Regions from separate parts of the Shewanella sp. DNRA4 genome, predicted to be linked through region 2. Evidence: riboswitches for the same ligand, from Rfam matches in the RefSeq annotation. Region 2 holds a riboswitch; each other region holds the start of a gene.
The links. A riboswitch is a leader RNA that binds a small molecule or an ion and turns the genes downstream of it on or off. The one in region 2 is predicted to bind lysine.

Region 1: another riboswitch for lysine. It lies ahead of HG547_RS09970 (Na+/H+ antiporter NhaC family protein); the one in region 2 lies ahead of lysC (lysine-sensitive aspartokinase 3).
Region 3: another riboswitch for lysine. It lies ahead of HG547_RS06940 (Na+/H+ antiporter NhaC family protein); the one in region 2 lies ahead of lysC (lysine-sensitive aspartokinase 3).

What each region holds. Positions count from the first base shown of each region.
Region 1 is NZ_JABAIP010000008.1:17,722-22,533, reverse strand. It holds gene HG547_RS09980 (electron transfer flavoprotein subunit beta/FixA family protein) at 1-490, shown strand, start outside; gene HG547_RS09975 (FAD-binding protein) at 491-1,417, shown strand; lysine riboswitch at 1,513-1,709, shown strand; gene HG547_RS09970 (Na+/H+ antiporter NhaC family protein) at 1,789-3,357, shown strand; gene HG547_RS09965 (M3 family metallopeptidase) at 3,450-4,812, opposite strand, start outside.
Region 2 is NZ_JABAIP010000003.1:60,439-65,250, forward strand. It holds gene arcA (two-component system response regulator ArcA) at 165-881, opposite strand; gene HG547_RS03910 (DUF3293 domain-containing protein) at 1,464-1,898, shown strand; lysine riboswitch at 2,142-2,316, shown strand; gene lysC (lysine-sensitive aspartokinase 3) at 2,460-3,815, shown strand; gene HG547_RS03920 (succinylglutamate desuccinylase/aspartoacylase family protein) at 3,817-4,812, shown strand, end outside.
Region 3 is NZ_JABAIP010000005.1:110,569-115,380, forward strand. It holds gene HG547_RS06930 (hypothetical protein) at 1-1,207, opposite strand, end outside; gene HG547_RS06935 (dienelactone hydrolase family protein) at 1,490-2,452, shown strand; lysine riboswitch at 2,593-2,764, shown strand; gene HG547_RS06940 (Na+/H+ antiporter NhaC family protein) at 2,848-4,428, shown strand.

The DNA.
Region 1 (4,812 bases), on a different contig from region 2:
TACTGAAGAAGAGTTAGCACCAGTATCAATTGCCAAATTACTTAAAGCAGTACAAGAAAAAGAACAAGCGCAATTAGTGCTGTTTGGTAAGCAATCCATTGATGGTGATAATAACCAAACGGGCCAAATGTTTGCTGCATTAACGGATATGCCGCAAGCGACCTTTGCTTCAGCAATTAAAGTTGAAGGTAATTCACTTCAAGTTGCTCGTGAGATAGATGGTGGTATGCAAACCTTAAATCTACCGTTGCCCGCTGTGGTGACTGCGGATTTACGTTTGAATGAGCCACGTTATGCCTCATTACCTAATATCATGAAAGCCAAACGTAAGCCGTTAGATGTGCTGACGGTAGCTGATTTAGGTGTGACGCTCAAAGCGCATCAAACGGTGATCAAGGTAACGCCGCCTGCTGAACGTAAGGCCGGTATTATGGTTGCGTCGGTAGCAGAGCTGGTTGAAAAGTTAAAGAATGAAGCGAAGGTGATCTAAATGGCCATTTTAGTATTAGCAGAACACGATAATGCGGCGCTGAAACTGGATACCGCTAAAGTTGTCACCGCAGCTCGTGCGATCGGCGGTGATGTACATGTATTGGTAGTGGGCCATCAATGTGGTGCAGTGGTGCAAGCCGCTCAAGCTCTACAAGGTGTCGCGCAAGTATTAGTCGCCGATAACAGCGCTTATGAAGCGCATTTAGCCGAAAACGTGGCTAAATTGCTGGTGGACTTAGCACCAAATTACAGCCATATCCTCGCCGCGGCATCGAGTGCGGGTAAAGACACGTTACCGCGTGTGGCAGCACTTTTAGATGTGGCGCAAATTTCGGAAGTGATTGGCGTGGTGAGTAGCGATACCTTTGTTCGCCCGATTTATGCGGGTAACGCGTTAGCGACAGTTCAAAGCCATGACGCGATTAAAGTGATGACAGTGCGTGCCAGTGCGTTCGATGCGGTTACACAGGGTAATAATGCTGCTGTGACTACCTTGGATAAAGTGTTTGAAGCCAAAGCTCAGTTTGTGTCTCAAGCGCTGACAGTTTCAGCTCGTCCAGAGTTAGGTAATGCAGGCATTATCGTATCTGGTGGCCGTGGCATGGGCAGCGGTGAAAACTTCGGCATGTTAGAGCAACTGGCTGATAAGCTTGGTGCCGCAGTAGGAGCTTCGCGTGCGGCGGTTGACGCAGGCTTTGTTCCGAATGACTTGCAAGTCGGTCAAACTGGTAAAATTGTCGCACCTAACCTTTATATTGCAGTCGGTATTTCAGGCGCGATCCAACATTTAGCGGGAATGAAAGACGCTAAGGTGATTGTGGCTATCAACAAAGACCCTGAAGCGCCTATCTTCCAAGTTGCCGATTATGGCCTCGAAGCTGACCTGTTCGAAGCCGTTCCGCAGTTGATTGCAAGCTTAAGTTGATTTTATTTGTGAGCTAAGTCAAAGTAAGCGGCTTCGCGGTGGTAACTGCTTAGCCGCTTATGTTTTTATGAGCCTCACGCCCATGTATGGGCGTTCTTAGAAGTAGAGGCGCACCAAATATCAGTAGTGATCAGTAGGGTGATTCCGTTGATCGTTCACGAAAGGATTTGGTGCCGAAGTAGTTTGATTTATCACGATCAACTGCTGGGGTTGTGCCTAATAGGTACAACACTGCCATAGTATTTCCAGATACGGATATTAGGAATAGTTACTATGGAGCGCTACTGATAGGACAGGTGATCTTGGGTATCTATTGCCTTTTCCCACCAGTTCAGTCGCCCTCCATTCGTATTTTGACGAAGAAATAATCAATGACTGTAGTTAGTTATGCCGATTCGGCGCTTTCTTTGCTCCCGCCTGTGGTTGCAATTGTATTGGCGATTTTTACTCGCCGAGTGCTTCTTTCCCTCGGTTTAGGAATTGTGATTGGAGTATTATTGCTCAATCAATTTTCTCCTGTGGCCAGCGGTGAGTTTTTATTTAACAGTGTAAAAGGACTTTTTTGGTCGGAAGATGGCGTAAATTCTTGGAATTTATACATTCTCGGTTTCTTGATTGTATTGGGGATGATCACCGCTCTAATTACTGTGAGTGGTAGTGCTCGGGCATTTGCTGATTGGGCAAGGTTACATATTCGTAATAAGCGCGATGCGAAATTACTGACCATGTTTTTAGGCTGTGTTGTTTTTATTGACGATTATTTCAATAGTTTAGTCGTTGGGTCTGTCGCAAGGCCTGTTACCGACCGTTACCATATTTCCCGCGCTAAGTTAGCTTATTTATTAGATTCTACCGCAGCACCAGTTTGTGTCATTTCACCGGTATCAAGTTGGGGCGCTTATATTATTGCGTTAATTGGCGGTATATTAACAGCACATGGTTTTGCGGATTCAGGGCATTTAAGTGTATTTATTCAAATGATCCCTATGAATTTCTACGCAATTTTCTCTTTATTATTACTGCTTTGTGTGGCGTTTATGGGCTTAGATGTTGGCCCTATGCGTGAACATGAATTAAATGCCATGCGCGGTAATTTATACGATGAGACTAAAGGTTTACCGCCAGGTGCTAATGCTGATTTACCCGAAGCTGAAACAGGTAAAATCCTCGGGTTATTCCTACCTATCACAGTACTGGTATTTGCGACCCTGTATTTTATGATCGATAGCGGTGCTCAAGTATTAGCTAAAGAAGGCATTGAATTTAATATTATTTCTGCTTTCGAGAAAACCGATGTGAGTTCATCACTGTTCTTTGGTGCCCTGATTGGTTTAGCGGTTGCGCTGGTACTTAACTTAGTGCAAGGCGTTGAAAAATCAATGGTATTAAAAGGTGTAGTGCAGGGCGCTCGCTCTATGTTGCCTGCGATTTACATCTTGTTATTTGCTTGGACCATTGCAGGTGTGATCGGCCAGCTTGAAACCGGTAAGTTTATGGCTAGCCTAGCCACTGGGAATATTCCCTTTGCTTTCTTACCTGCATTAATGTTTGTGTTAGCGGGCCTGACTGCATTCTCTACAGGAACCAGTTGGGGTACGTTCGGGATTATGCTACCGATAGCTGCGGATATGGCGATGGGAAGTCACACAGCCATGATGTTACCTATGCTGGCTTCGGTATTAGCGGGGGCGGTATTTGGTGATCATTGTTCACCGATTTCTGATACCACTATTTTGTCGTCGACGGGGGCCAGTTGCCATCATATCGACCACGTAGTGACTCAGCTTCCCTACGCAGTAATCGTTGCGCTGATCAGCATGGTAGGCTACGTAGTGCTTGGCTTAACTGAATCGGTCAATGCAGGATTAGTGACTTGTAGCATATTGTTTGTATTGACGATTTTTGGTCTGCACATTAAATCCAAAAGTACGGCTTTATAAGTCCGTGATTTAACTTCGCTCTTATATTGAGAATGTAAAACAAATCAGCCAGCAACTATGCTGGCTGATTTTTATCTACTCAGTATCTAAGATTACTGAGTCTGATTGAGTCCACGGCGGTTGAGTAAACCTTCAGTGGTAGGCTCTTGGCCGCGGAAGTTCTTGTAAGCTTCCATTGGCGCAATACTGTTGCCCACTTCGCGAATGGTCTTACGATATTTCATGCCGATCTCACGATTTAGGCCGCCTTGGGTTTGCACATAGGCAAAGGCGTCAGCCGCTAAAATTTCACTCCACATATACGCGTAGTAACTTGCTGAGTAACCACCTGGGAAGGCGTGGGCAAAGTAAGTTGACTTATAACGTGGTGGTACGGCGGTGATATTTAAGCCGTGCTTTTTCAGCGCATTAGCCTCAAAGGTCGCTACATCTTGCAATGGTGCATCAGGGCTTAATGAGTGCCATTCCATATCCACTAGCGCCGCAGCCATATACTCTAACGTATCGAAGCCTTGGTTAAAGCTGCCGGATTTTAACAGTTTTTGCAGTAACTCATCAGGGATAGGCTTGCCTGTTTCGTAGTGCTTGGCGTAGTTGGCTAACACTTTAGGGTGGGCCGCCCAATCTTCTTCGAAAGTCGATGGAAATTCCACAAAGTCACGGGATACCGAAGTCCCAGAAAGACTTGGGTAAGTCACTTTGGAGAACATACCGTGGGTACCGTGGCCCATTTCGTGGAACATCGTGGTGACTTCGTTATAGCTGACGAAGGTAGGTTGGCCATCAGGCGCCTTTTTAATGTTCATCACGTTAACTACGACAGGCTTAGTACCTTCGAGGAAGGATTGCCCTACAAACGAGCTCATCCATGCGCCACCGCGTTTACCTTCACGGGCAAAGTAATCAGCATAGAAAATCGCCATGCTTGAGCCATCGGCATCAAACATTTCATAGGCTTTCACATCTGGGTGGTATACAGGCAAATCTGGACGTGGTTTTAACGTCACGCCATACAACTCTTTAAGCGTATAGAACACGCCGTCTTCGAGGACGCGGTTAAATTCGAAGTAGGGACGAATGCTATTGGCATCAAGAGCGTATTTTTCTTGGCGGACTTTCTCTGCGTAAAACTCCCAGTCCCATGGTGCGAGTTCAAACTTGCCACCGGTCTTGTTGATCATCGCTTGGATATCGGCCGCTTCTTTCTCTGTGTTGGCGACTACGGCTGGCACCATAGAGCCAAACATGCTGTAAACCGCTTCTGGCGTTTTTGCCATTTGCGGTGTAAGGCGATAGCTAGCCCAGTTCTCATAACCTAAGAGAGCCGCGCGCTCGGCACGTAATTGGGCTAAGCGAGACACTAAAGATGCGGTTTCGTTTTCACCCGTTAAGCCACGGTTTGCCGAGGCTTCCCAAATGCGCTGGCGCAGTTCACGGTTCTCTAAAGAGGCGAGT
Region 2 (4,812 bases):
TCTGCGTCAATGCGCCTTGGATTGAAATGCCTGTGAGGCTCTGAACTGATTAGATATTTAATGTGATTGGTATTATTTCGTACAGCTAAAACCTTTTTTGCAGAGATAAAAAAACCAGATCCTAGGATCTGGTTTTTTATGGCGTTCAAACGGTAAGTTGAAGATTAGTCTTCTAAGTTACCGCAGAAACGGTAGCCTTCACCGTGAATGGTAGCGATGATTTCTGGCGTATCTGGCAAGCTTTCGAAGTGCTTACGAATACGACGGATAGTCACGTCAACAGTACGGTCGTGTGGCTTTAACTCACGGCCAGTCATCTTCATCAGTAGATCGGCACGAGTTAAGATTTTGCCTGGGTTTTCAACAAAGTGCAGCATAGCGCGGAATTCGCTACGTGGCAGTTTGTAAGATTCACCCTGTGGGCTGACGAGAGAACGGCTGTTGATCTCTAGGCTCCAATCGTTAAAACGATAGTATTCTACAGAGCTCTTTTCTTCGACTTCATTGCCTGCGCTATTAACACGAGTCAGAAGGTTGCGAGCACGAATCGTCAATTCACGAGGATTGAACGGCTTGGTAATATAATCGTCCGCGCCAATTTCAAGTCCAAGGATTTTGTCGACTTCGTTGTCACGGCCTGTTAAGAAGATCAGACCGATGTTGTTGATTTCACGTAATTCACGTGCCAACAACAGACCGTTTTTACCTGGTAGGTTAATGTCCATAACCACGAGGTTAATTTTGTTTTCCTGCATAGCCTTATGCATTTCTGCGCCATCATTGGCCTCAGTTACCACATACCCTTCTGCCTCGAAAATACTTCTTAGCGTGTTACGGGTAACGGCTTCATCTTCAACGATCAGAATGTGCGGATTTTGCATATTAAGTACCTAAATTTTAACCAATATTCTAACCATAAGAATCACTTACATCGGATTCTTATATTCATAAAATGTTGATACTTCCACTTACTGCTCTGTGCTTCAAAGGGAAGATCTTCACGGCTACACGTCAGGATGTATATAAGTGAACGTTTAAAGTGTAATACGATAAAACGTAACCAGTATCAACTTCGATAAGCAATAGTTAAAAATAGTTCCTTAACTATTGTTTTTTTTAAAATGTTTAAATGATAAATCAAATGTAGAACACATTTTAAAAGATGTCTGGCCAGCATAAGGTGATTTCGCAGAGGAATCTAACAAACCCTTGTCAAGATTAAGCAAACTTAATGTTATCTGCTTAACTGGCCAATGACGACATTGTACTCGTTTTAGGCATTTGTTAACAAATGAAATGTTAACAAATTTCAGGCTGAGACGCTGATTTACCATGATATTTACTTTAGTCATTGATTAGTATAACTAATGTATTTTTAATTCTTGTGAGCCAGTTCACGCCTCTTTGGATTTTTTAGGCTCTCTGTTAAACTAGCGCGGGTTCATTTTTCGACTAGACTACCAATGGACAACATGACTCAAGATTTGTGGCAGCATTATCAAACGCCGTTGTTTTTGCTTACTCAAGCATTATCCTGTGATTTTTCCTTTGCTGTAATTACCGCCCATAATCCCGCTTCAACCCTCCTCACTCCCAGCCAAAACCGATTACTCGACCGCCAACTTCTACGTGAAATTGAATTATTAGGCAGTCCCTATCGTGCACTGATTGGGGCATCGCCAGATTTATCCCATATGGAGAAGAGCTGGGCCGTGTTTATTGATCGCAGCATGGCCTTGCAGTTGGGGAAAAAGTTTAATCAATACGCTATCTACATGGTGGAACAGGGCGAGGTGAGTTTAGTGCCTTGTACATTAGCCGGGCAAACAGAGGTGTGTTTAGGTCGATTTAACGACTATGTGCGTTTGGTTTATGAGCTACCGGACTTGGTCACCTAACCGCGATTGACGCTTTTAATCGCTCCTCTGGCTAAGCTTTGCTGATCTCACGGCAAGGCTAGTTTGTTTTTCTTCTTTGCTAGATCTGATTGATTTTTCCCTATTCTCGTTTGGCATGAGTCGCAAACGTTTTAAATTCCCATTGTTTTTAAATGCGTTTATTGAATTTGTATATAGTGTGTGAAATTAGCATTGACTTCATTAGGGGTTTATTGCTACTTTTTTCGTCCCTTTCCGGCGGAAAGGAACAGAAGAGGAGCGTTAACTAGGTAGTCAGTCAGAGGAGCACAAACTCCAGCGATGATTGATGAGGGAGATTAACGCCGAGGCATAGATATGGTTGCTGCATGTTTATGTCGGTCGCTTAGGCTGAATCCTAACGATTGTCACCTGTAATTGGTGGAGAGCTTCTGGTGACGATTGCTGTTTCCCTTCTATTGGGGTGCGTATCATTGAGCACCAGGCTCTTCGAACGAAGTTAGTTCGGAGCGTAATCATGTTAGTTAATCAATATCTTATCCTTGTTTGTGCCGTGTATTCTGCTTCTGCGGAGGTGCGCTAATGTCCCTTGTTGTCGCAAAGTTTGGTGGTACTTCAGTCGCCGATTACGGTGCAATGAATCGCTGCGCCGAGATTGTACTGGGTAATCCCGATTGCCGTTTAGTGGTGGTTAGCGCCTCTAGTGGCGTGACTAACCTGTTGGTTGAACTGACCCAAGAGTCAATTAACGACGATGGTCGCTTACAACGATTAAAGCAAATTGCGCAGATTCAATACGCTATCTTAGATAAACTCGGTCGCCCTAATGATGTTGCTGCCGCGTTAGATAAGCTGTTAAGCCGTATGGCGGTATTAAGCGAAGCGCTGGCGTCCCAGCGCAGTAAGGCCACCATGGATGAGTTATTGTCCCTTGGCGAGCAGTGTTCGTCGGCATTATTTGCGGCGGTATTGCGCGAAAAAGGCGCCAACTCAAGTGCCTTCGATGTGCGCCGTGTGTTGCGCACCGACAGCCATTTTGGCCGCGCCGAGCCACAGGTTGAGCAAATTGCAGTGTTATCCCGTGAACACTTACAGCCATTGCTATCTGAGCAAGTGATTGTGACTCAAGGCTTTATTGGCTCCGATGAAGCGGGGCAAACCACAACTCTCGGCCGTGGCGGTAGCGACTATTCTGCGGCACTGTTAGCCGAAGCCTTAAAAGCCTCAGCGGTTGAGATTTGGACCGATGTGGCCGGGATTTATACGACCGATCCGCGCCTCGCGCCAAATGCCCATCCGATTGCCGAAATCAGCTTTAACGAAGCCGCCGAAATGGCGACCTTTGGTGCTAAAGTATTACATCCTGCGACGATTCTTCCGGCCGTGCGCCAACAAATTCAAGTGTTTGTCGGTTCAAGCAAGGAGCCTGAAAAAGGTGGCACTTGGATCCGCCATCAGGTTGAAGATGCACCCGTGTTCCGCGCGGTGGCGCTGCGCCGCGACCAAACGCTACTCAATCTGCACAGCCTACAAATGCTGCATGCGCAGGGCTTCTTGGCTGAAACCTTTGCCACATTGGCAAGACACAAGATCAGTGTGGATTTGATCACCACCTCCGAAGTTAACGTATCGCTCACTCTAGATAAAACCGGCTCCGATTCAAGCGGGCAAGGTTTATTAAGTGAAGCGTTGCTGCAAGAATTATCGCAACATTGCCGCGTGCGTGTGGAGGATGGTTTAGCATTGGTGGCGATTATCGGTAATCGCATCGCTACGACTGCGGGTATTTGTCGCCGCGTGTTTGAAGTGCTCGAACCCCATAATGTGCGCATGATCTGCCAAGGCGCCAGCCCGCATAACTTGTGTGTGTTAGTGGCCGAATCCGAAGCGGCACAAGTGGTTAAAGCGTTGCACGAAAATTTGTTTGAAGGCGTTTAGTATGTTGCCGACAACATCGTCTCTGCAAATTGGGGAGCTTGCCGCAGGGCAGGCTCTGACGCTGCCGATTTATCACTTTAAGCCAAGTGGTCATGTATCTGGCCCTAAAGTGTATATTCAGGCTAATGTCCATGGTGCTGAGGTGCAAGGCAATGCGGTGATTTATCAATTGATGAAGCAGTTGGAAAATTGCGACATCTTAGGGGAAATTACCTTAGTGCCCTTGGCTAATCCGCTGGGGATTAATCAAAAAAGCGGTGAGTTTACACTGGGGCGTTTTGACCCTATCACTGGCGTAAACTGGAATCGTGAGTACTTAAATCACGCGATAGATTTACCCGCTTGGTACAGTGAACATGCTGAGCTTAGCGATAGCGAACTTATTCAAGCATATCGCAGCACCTTGATTGAAGCTTGCCTGCAGCGGTTACGTAACGATTGGGGCGTGACCACGGGCCACAGATTGGCGGTTAGCTTACAGGCTATGGCCCATGCAGCGGATATAGTGCTCGATCTGCATACTGGGCCTAAATCCTGTAAACATTTGTATTGCCCTGAATATGATATTGCAGCGGCGCAGTTTTTCACGATTCCTTACACATTGGTGATCCCCAATAGTTTTGGTGGCTCAATGGATGAGGCGGCATTTTGTCCTTGGTGGCAATTGAGTGAAGTGGCGAAAGCGCAGGGGCGGGATCTCAATATTGCCGTTTCAGCTTTTACCTTGGAACTGGCGAGCCAAGAACGCATTTGCCTTGAGGATGCTTTAGTCGATGCTAAAGGCATTTTGGCCTATTTAAGCCATCGAGGGGTGATTGCCGAGCAAGTGGAACCCGTTAAGATGCCGCGTTTTGGCTGTTATCTTAAGGATTACAAAAAGTACCATGCGCCTATGGCGGGCTTGGTGGAATATGTGGCGCCCGTGGGAGAGCCGCTTGCGGCGGGTGAGACCTTAGTCAATCTGCTGCGACTCGACTTATATGGCAGTGCGCAGGAG
Region 3 (4,812 bases), on a different contig from region 2:
TTAGCTTGGCATTAATATGGTCTATCTGCTTGAGTTTATTCGCAGTGTTATCCCACCCCGTCGCAATAATATCGGTTGCAGATTCAATCGAGGGATTATAATTCCTCGCCCAACCTTTACCGTGCTGCCAGAAGTGAATGTCAATCGGTTTACCGTTAGCATCAAAGGCGCTTAAGTCCTCATAACGTACATCGGCTTCCACATATTGCGGGCTCATATTGTGGACAAAGCGCAATTGCAGATCTTCAGGGGTATCAGTACCCCAAGGGCCAACATTATCTAAAATACCTTGTTGGTCTGGTAATAAGGATTTTATAAATGCCTCATTATTGGGGCGATACTCCTGCGGAACCTCGCTAATGCGGTATAGCTCCTTTTGCCGATCATCCCTATCGCGCTCAGCATCAAATCTATCATCGGCATGCCAAAGCGTGCTCATGATATACGGCCTATCCTTAGGCGCCATCAGGGTTCGATGGGTGAAAGTACTGCCTTGGCGCTCTTCCCGTTGAAAAAACGCCATGCTCTCTAACCAACCGGTTTTACGGTTAACTTCGAACTTGCCATAGGCCTTATACTTGCCTTTTTCACCTTGTAACACGGCGATTAATTTATCTTCACTGACCTGCTCAACCGTCCAAGTTAAGCGCCCATCCATGGGGGCGCTTGTGCTGTAACCGACGCGAGGCTCAAGCGCCACAGGCAAGGTTGGGGCTTGTTTAAACAAGTTATTAAGATTTTGCCAGCGCTCAAATAACTCCTTGATATCTTTTTGATCCATCTTGGCAATGGGGGTTAATAGACGGACTTCACCATTGTTAAATTCCACATTAAAGCCATCTTTAACCAACTGAGCGATTTCATTGGATTTGGCTTTTGGGTCGATATTACTCACTGGGATCGGCATGCCATAATCGCTAATTTGCAGCAGGTTAGGTTGGATAAAAAAGCGGGCATTATGGGTTAGTGGTGTGGTTAAGCTGGCCGCCTTACCTTCTGTATCTTGTAACTGGTAATCCAGCAGCAATCGTGCCTGCAACACTTTGCGGGTTTCGAAACCATCGTTGAGGTGTGAAGTAGAAATAATCTGATACTCGCGCGAAGCGGGAATACTTGCTGACTTATCAGAAACCTGATTATCGCAAGCCGTTAACCCAAGCGTGAGCGTGACAGTGGTACAAAGTACCCTGCATATCCCTATAGCCATTTGAACTCCATTTGTAACTTATGTTATTGAAATGTAATGATATTAATATGTTGTTTGGCGACATTATACACAAAAATGCCCCTATGGAATAAAAAGCTCACGCCAATTTGGGCGCATGATCAACCATAAATTGGCTATTGATGGGTGGAGAATTATTAAATGGGCGGCATAAAGCTAATTGCCCTGACAAGCTCTCATCCTTTACTCTTGGTAAGGCCGCTAGATAACTCACAAGCTAGGGAATATAAACCAGTGGTTAGCTTGTTAAATGGAGAAAGAACGATGAGCCCAGATCATAAGCCAGAACTAACCACACCACCTTTCCCTGTCATTCCTCAGGAAGCCTTTGACTGGTATGACGAATATGCCCACGGCATTATCGACCGCCGTGAGTTTATGGCTCGCCTCGCAGGTTTAGTGGCACTGGGTTTTACCATGACCACGCTGACGGGCGCACTAATGCCTAATTACGCCTTAGCCGAGCAAGTCTCCTTTAACGATCCCAGCATTCAAGCCAGTTATGTAAAGTTTCCATCCCCCGATGGCTATGGTGAAGGCCGCGGTTATTTAGTCTTGCCAAACGCGTTGCTGATCCCAGGCCAAAAGGCGGGCGATCCTAAGACCTTAGATCTCAGTAAAAAAGCCGCCGTGGTGTTAGTGGTACATGAGAACCGAGGCTTAAATCCCTATATCGAAGATGTTGCCCGCCGCTTAGCGGCCAAGGGCTATATCGCCTTTGCCCCCGATGCGCTTTACAGCCTTGGTGGATATCCTGGTAATGATGATGCGGGTCGCGCCATGCAAGCGAGCCTTGATAGAGCCAAAATCGAGCAGGATTTTATCGCCGCCGCGCGTTTTTTAAGGGCGCACCCGCAGAGTAATGGCAAACTCGGTGCTGTCGGATTTTGCTTTGGTGGTTATATCGTCAATATGCTCGCCGCCACCATTCCCGATGAGCTTGCGGCAGGCGTGCCTTATTATGGCACACCCGCAGCAACTGAGCTGCGCAGCCGTGTGAAAGGCCCGTTGATGTTGCAATTTGCCGCATTAGATCAACGGATTAACGATACATGGGCCGAGTATGAAGCCCTGCTAAAGGCTAATAAAGCCGATTACGTCGCTTATCTTTACCCGAATGTGAATCACGGTTTCCATAATGACTCCACCGCCCGTTATGATGAGCCAACGGCTGAGCTCGCATGGACAAGAACCTTAGATTTTTTTGGTAAACATTTACTCGTATAAGTCCATTTAGCGCTATTGCAACGCTTGAAAGGTGGATGTTTCTTGTGTTACCAACTTGTAGGTGATTCATTGTTTTATACGCGAGTGGGATCAAAATACTTGCTATCAGTTCCCATCTCGCTAGAATGCCCGCTCGAATACCTTTAAGTAGAGGCGCGCTGCCTATGACTACTTGTGCGGAGGGTGATGCCGCAGATGTACAAGGAAAGGAGTCAGCGCCGAAGTAGCCAGGTCATCAAACCGAGCTGCTGGTTTTGCATCAAATAGGTGCAAGACTGCCATAGTCATCCACTATGGAGCGCTACCTGAAGGGGCTGAGGAGTAATACCTCCCTATAGGTTTTGTTTCTTTATCCTCTCGGTAGATCTCCACCCGTTTTTTGGTGAAAAGAGATCATGGACATTAGTCATTTTGCTGACTCAGGTTGGTCAGTACTTCCCCCTTTGTTAGCCGTCGCCTTGGCGATCATCACTCGTCGCGTACTGTTATCCCTTGGCGTAGGGATTGTGGCCGGCAGTTTGTTACTCAATCAGTTTTCTCCCCTTGATTCATTGCACTATATGTTCAATACCGTGCTGAAGATTTTTTGGGTCGATGGCGCACTTAATCGCGACAATATCAATATGTTGCTGTTTATGTTACTGCTTGGTGGACTCATTAGTCTGATGACGGTTTCTGGCGCCACCCGCGCCTTTGCCGAGTGGGCAGCTAAGCGCGCTAAGACCCGTCGCGGCGCAAAAGGCTTAACTGGTGTGATGGTGTTTGCGTTTTTTATTGACGACTTTTTTCATAGTTTGTCGGTTGGCGCTATTTGCCGTCCGGTGACCGATCGCTTTCAAATCTCCCGCGCCAAACTGGCTTATCTTTTAGATTCTACCGCTGCGCCCGTGTGCGTATTGATGCCCATTTCTTCTTGGGGCGCTTATATTATCGCGCTTATCGGTGGCATTATGGCCGCCCACGGCATTAGCGAGCAAAGTCCAATCTCAGCCTTTGTTGAGATGATCCCGATGAATCTCTATGCCGTGTTTACCCTGTTGATGGTGTTGGTGGTGATTATCTTTCAAATGGATATCGGCCCGATGCGTAAACATGAAGCATGGGCGCTGGAGGGGAAGCTTTGGGATCCGTCTAAGCCTCGTCCAATCGGCTTAGATATGGAAAGCCCTGAAGAAAGTAACGGTGGCATGATCGATATGGTATTGCCGATCCTAACCCTCACAGGCGCGACCGTGTATTTTATGATTTCCTCTGGTGCGGCAGTGTTGGATGAAAAAGGGCTGCCATTTAGCGTACTTGGCTCCTTTGAAAACACCAATGTGGGCTCCTCGCTAGTGTATGGCGCGCTGTGCAGCTTGGCGGTGTCAATTGTGCTTGCGCTGCGGTTAAAATTGGGCGCTAAAAACTGGCTTAAAGCCGCCCCGCAAGGAGTGATGGCCATGCTACCTGCGATCAATATCTTGCTATTTGCATGGGCGATTGGTGCGGTTGTTCGCGATGTTGAGACTGGCAAATATCTGGCCTCCCTCGCCAACGGTAACTTGCCAATGGAAGTGTTGCCTGCGGTGGTGTTTGTGTTGTCCTGCGCCATGGCATTTGCCACCGGAACCAGTTGGGGCACCTTTGGTATTATGTTGCCACTGGCTGGCGACATGGCCGCAGCCAGCGATATCGCATTAATGCTGCCTATGCTTGCCGCAGTGCTTGCGGGCTCAGTGTTTGGCGATCATAGCTCGCCGATTTCCAGCACCAGTATTTTGTCGGCCACGGGGGCAGGTTGCCACCATATTGACCATGTGATGACCCAGCTACCCTATGCCTTAGCCATCGCCTTTGGCGCCACCTTAGGCTATTTAGCCATGGGGATTATGCATTCAACCTTAGCTGGATTTGCCGTAAGCGCCCTGTGGTTTGTGCTCTTCACTGCCTATCATCTGCGTAAAACGAAAAATCAGCCTTTGTTAGCTACGGCATAAGGCTCTTTTACACGCTATCAACTAGGGGCCCACGGGCCCCTTGCTTTTTTGTGGGCTTGAGTAAGCCTGCATCCATTCAAGCAAACTTAAGTCATCACTTAACTATCTAATTTGTAATGTGAAAGTGGTAGACAGATGTTAAACACAACGTTATCTTAGGTTTTTAACAAGGATGAAACTTAATCGTGACCTCGATTCAGTTCATTTGCATCAGGAAGATGTGTCTTTATTTCGCAAGAAACACCTCCTGAACAATATGCGATAAGTCTCTAGGTGCTAGGTGCTAGGTTCTAGATTCTAGATTCTAGATTCTAGATTATAGATTCTAGATTCTAGATTCTAGATTCTAGATTCTAGATTCTATAAAAGCATTACAGCAGTGCA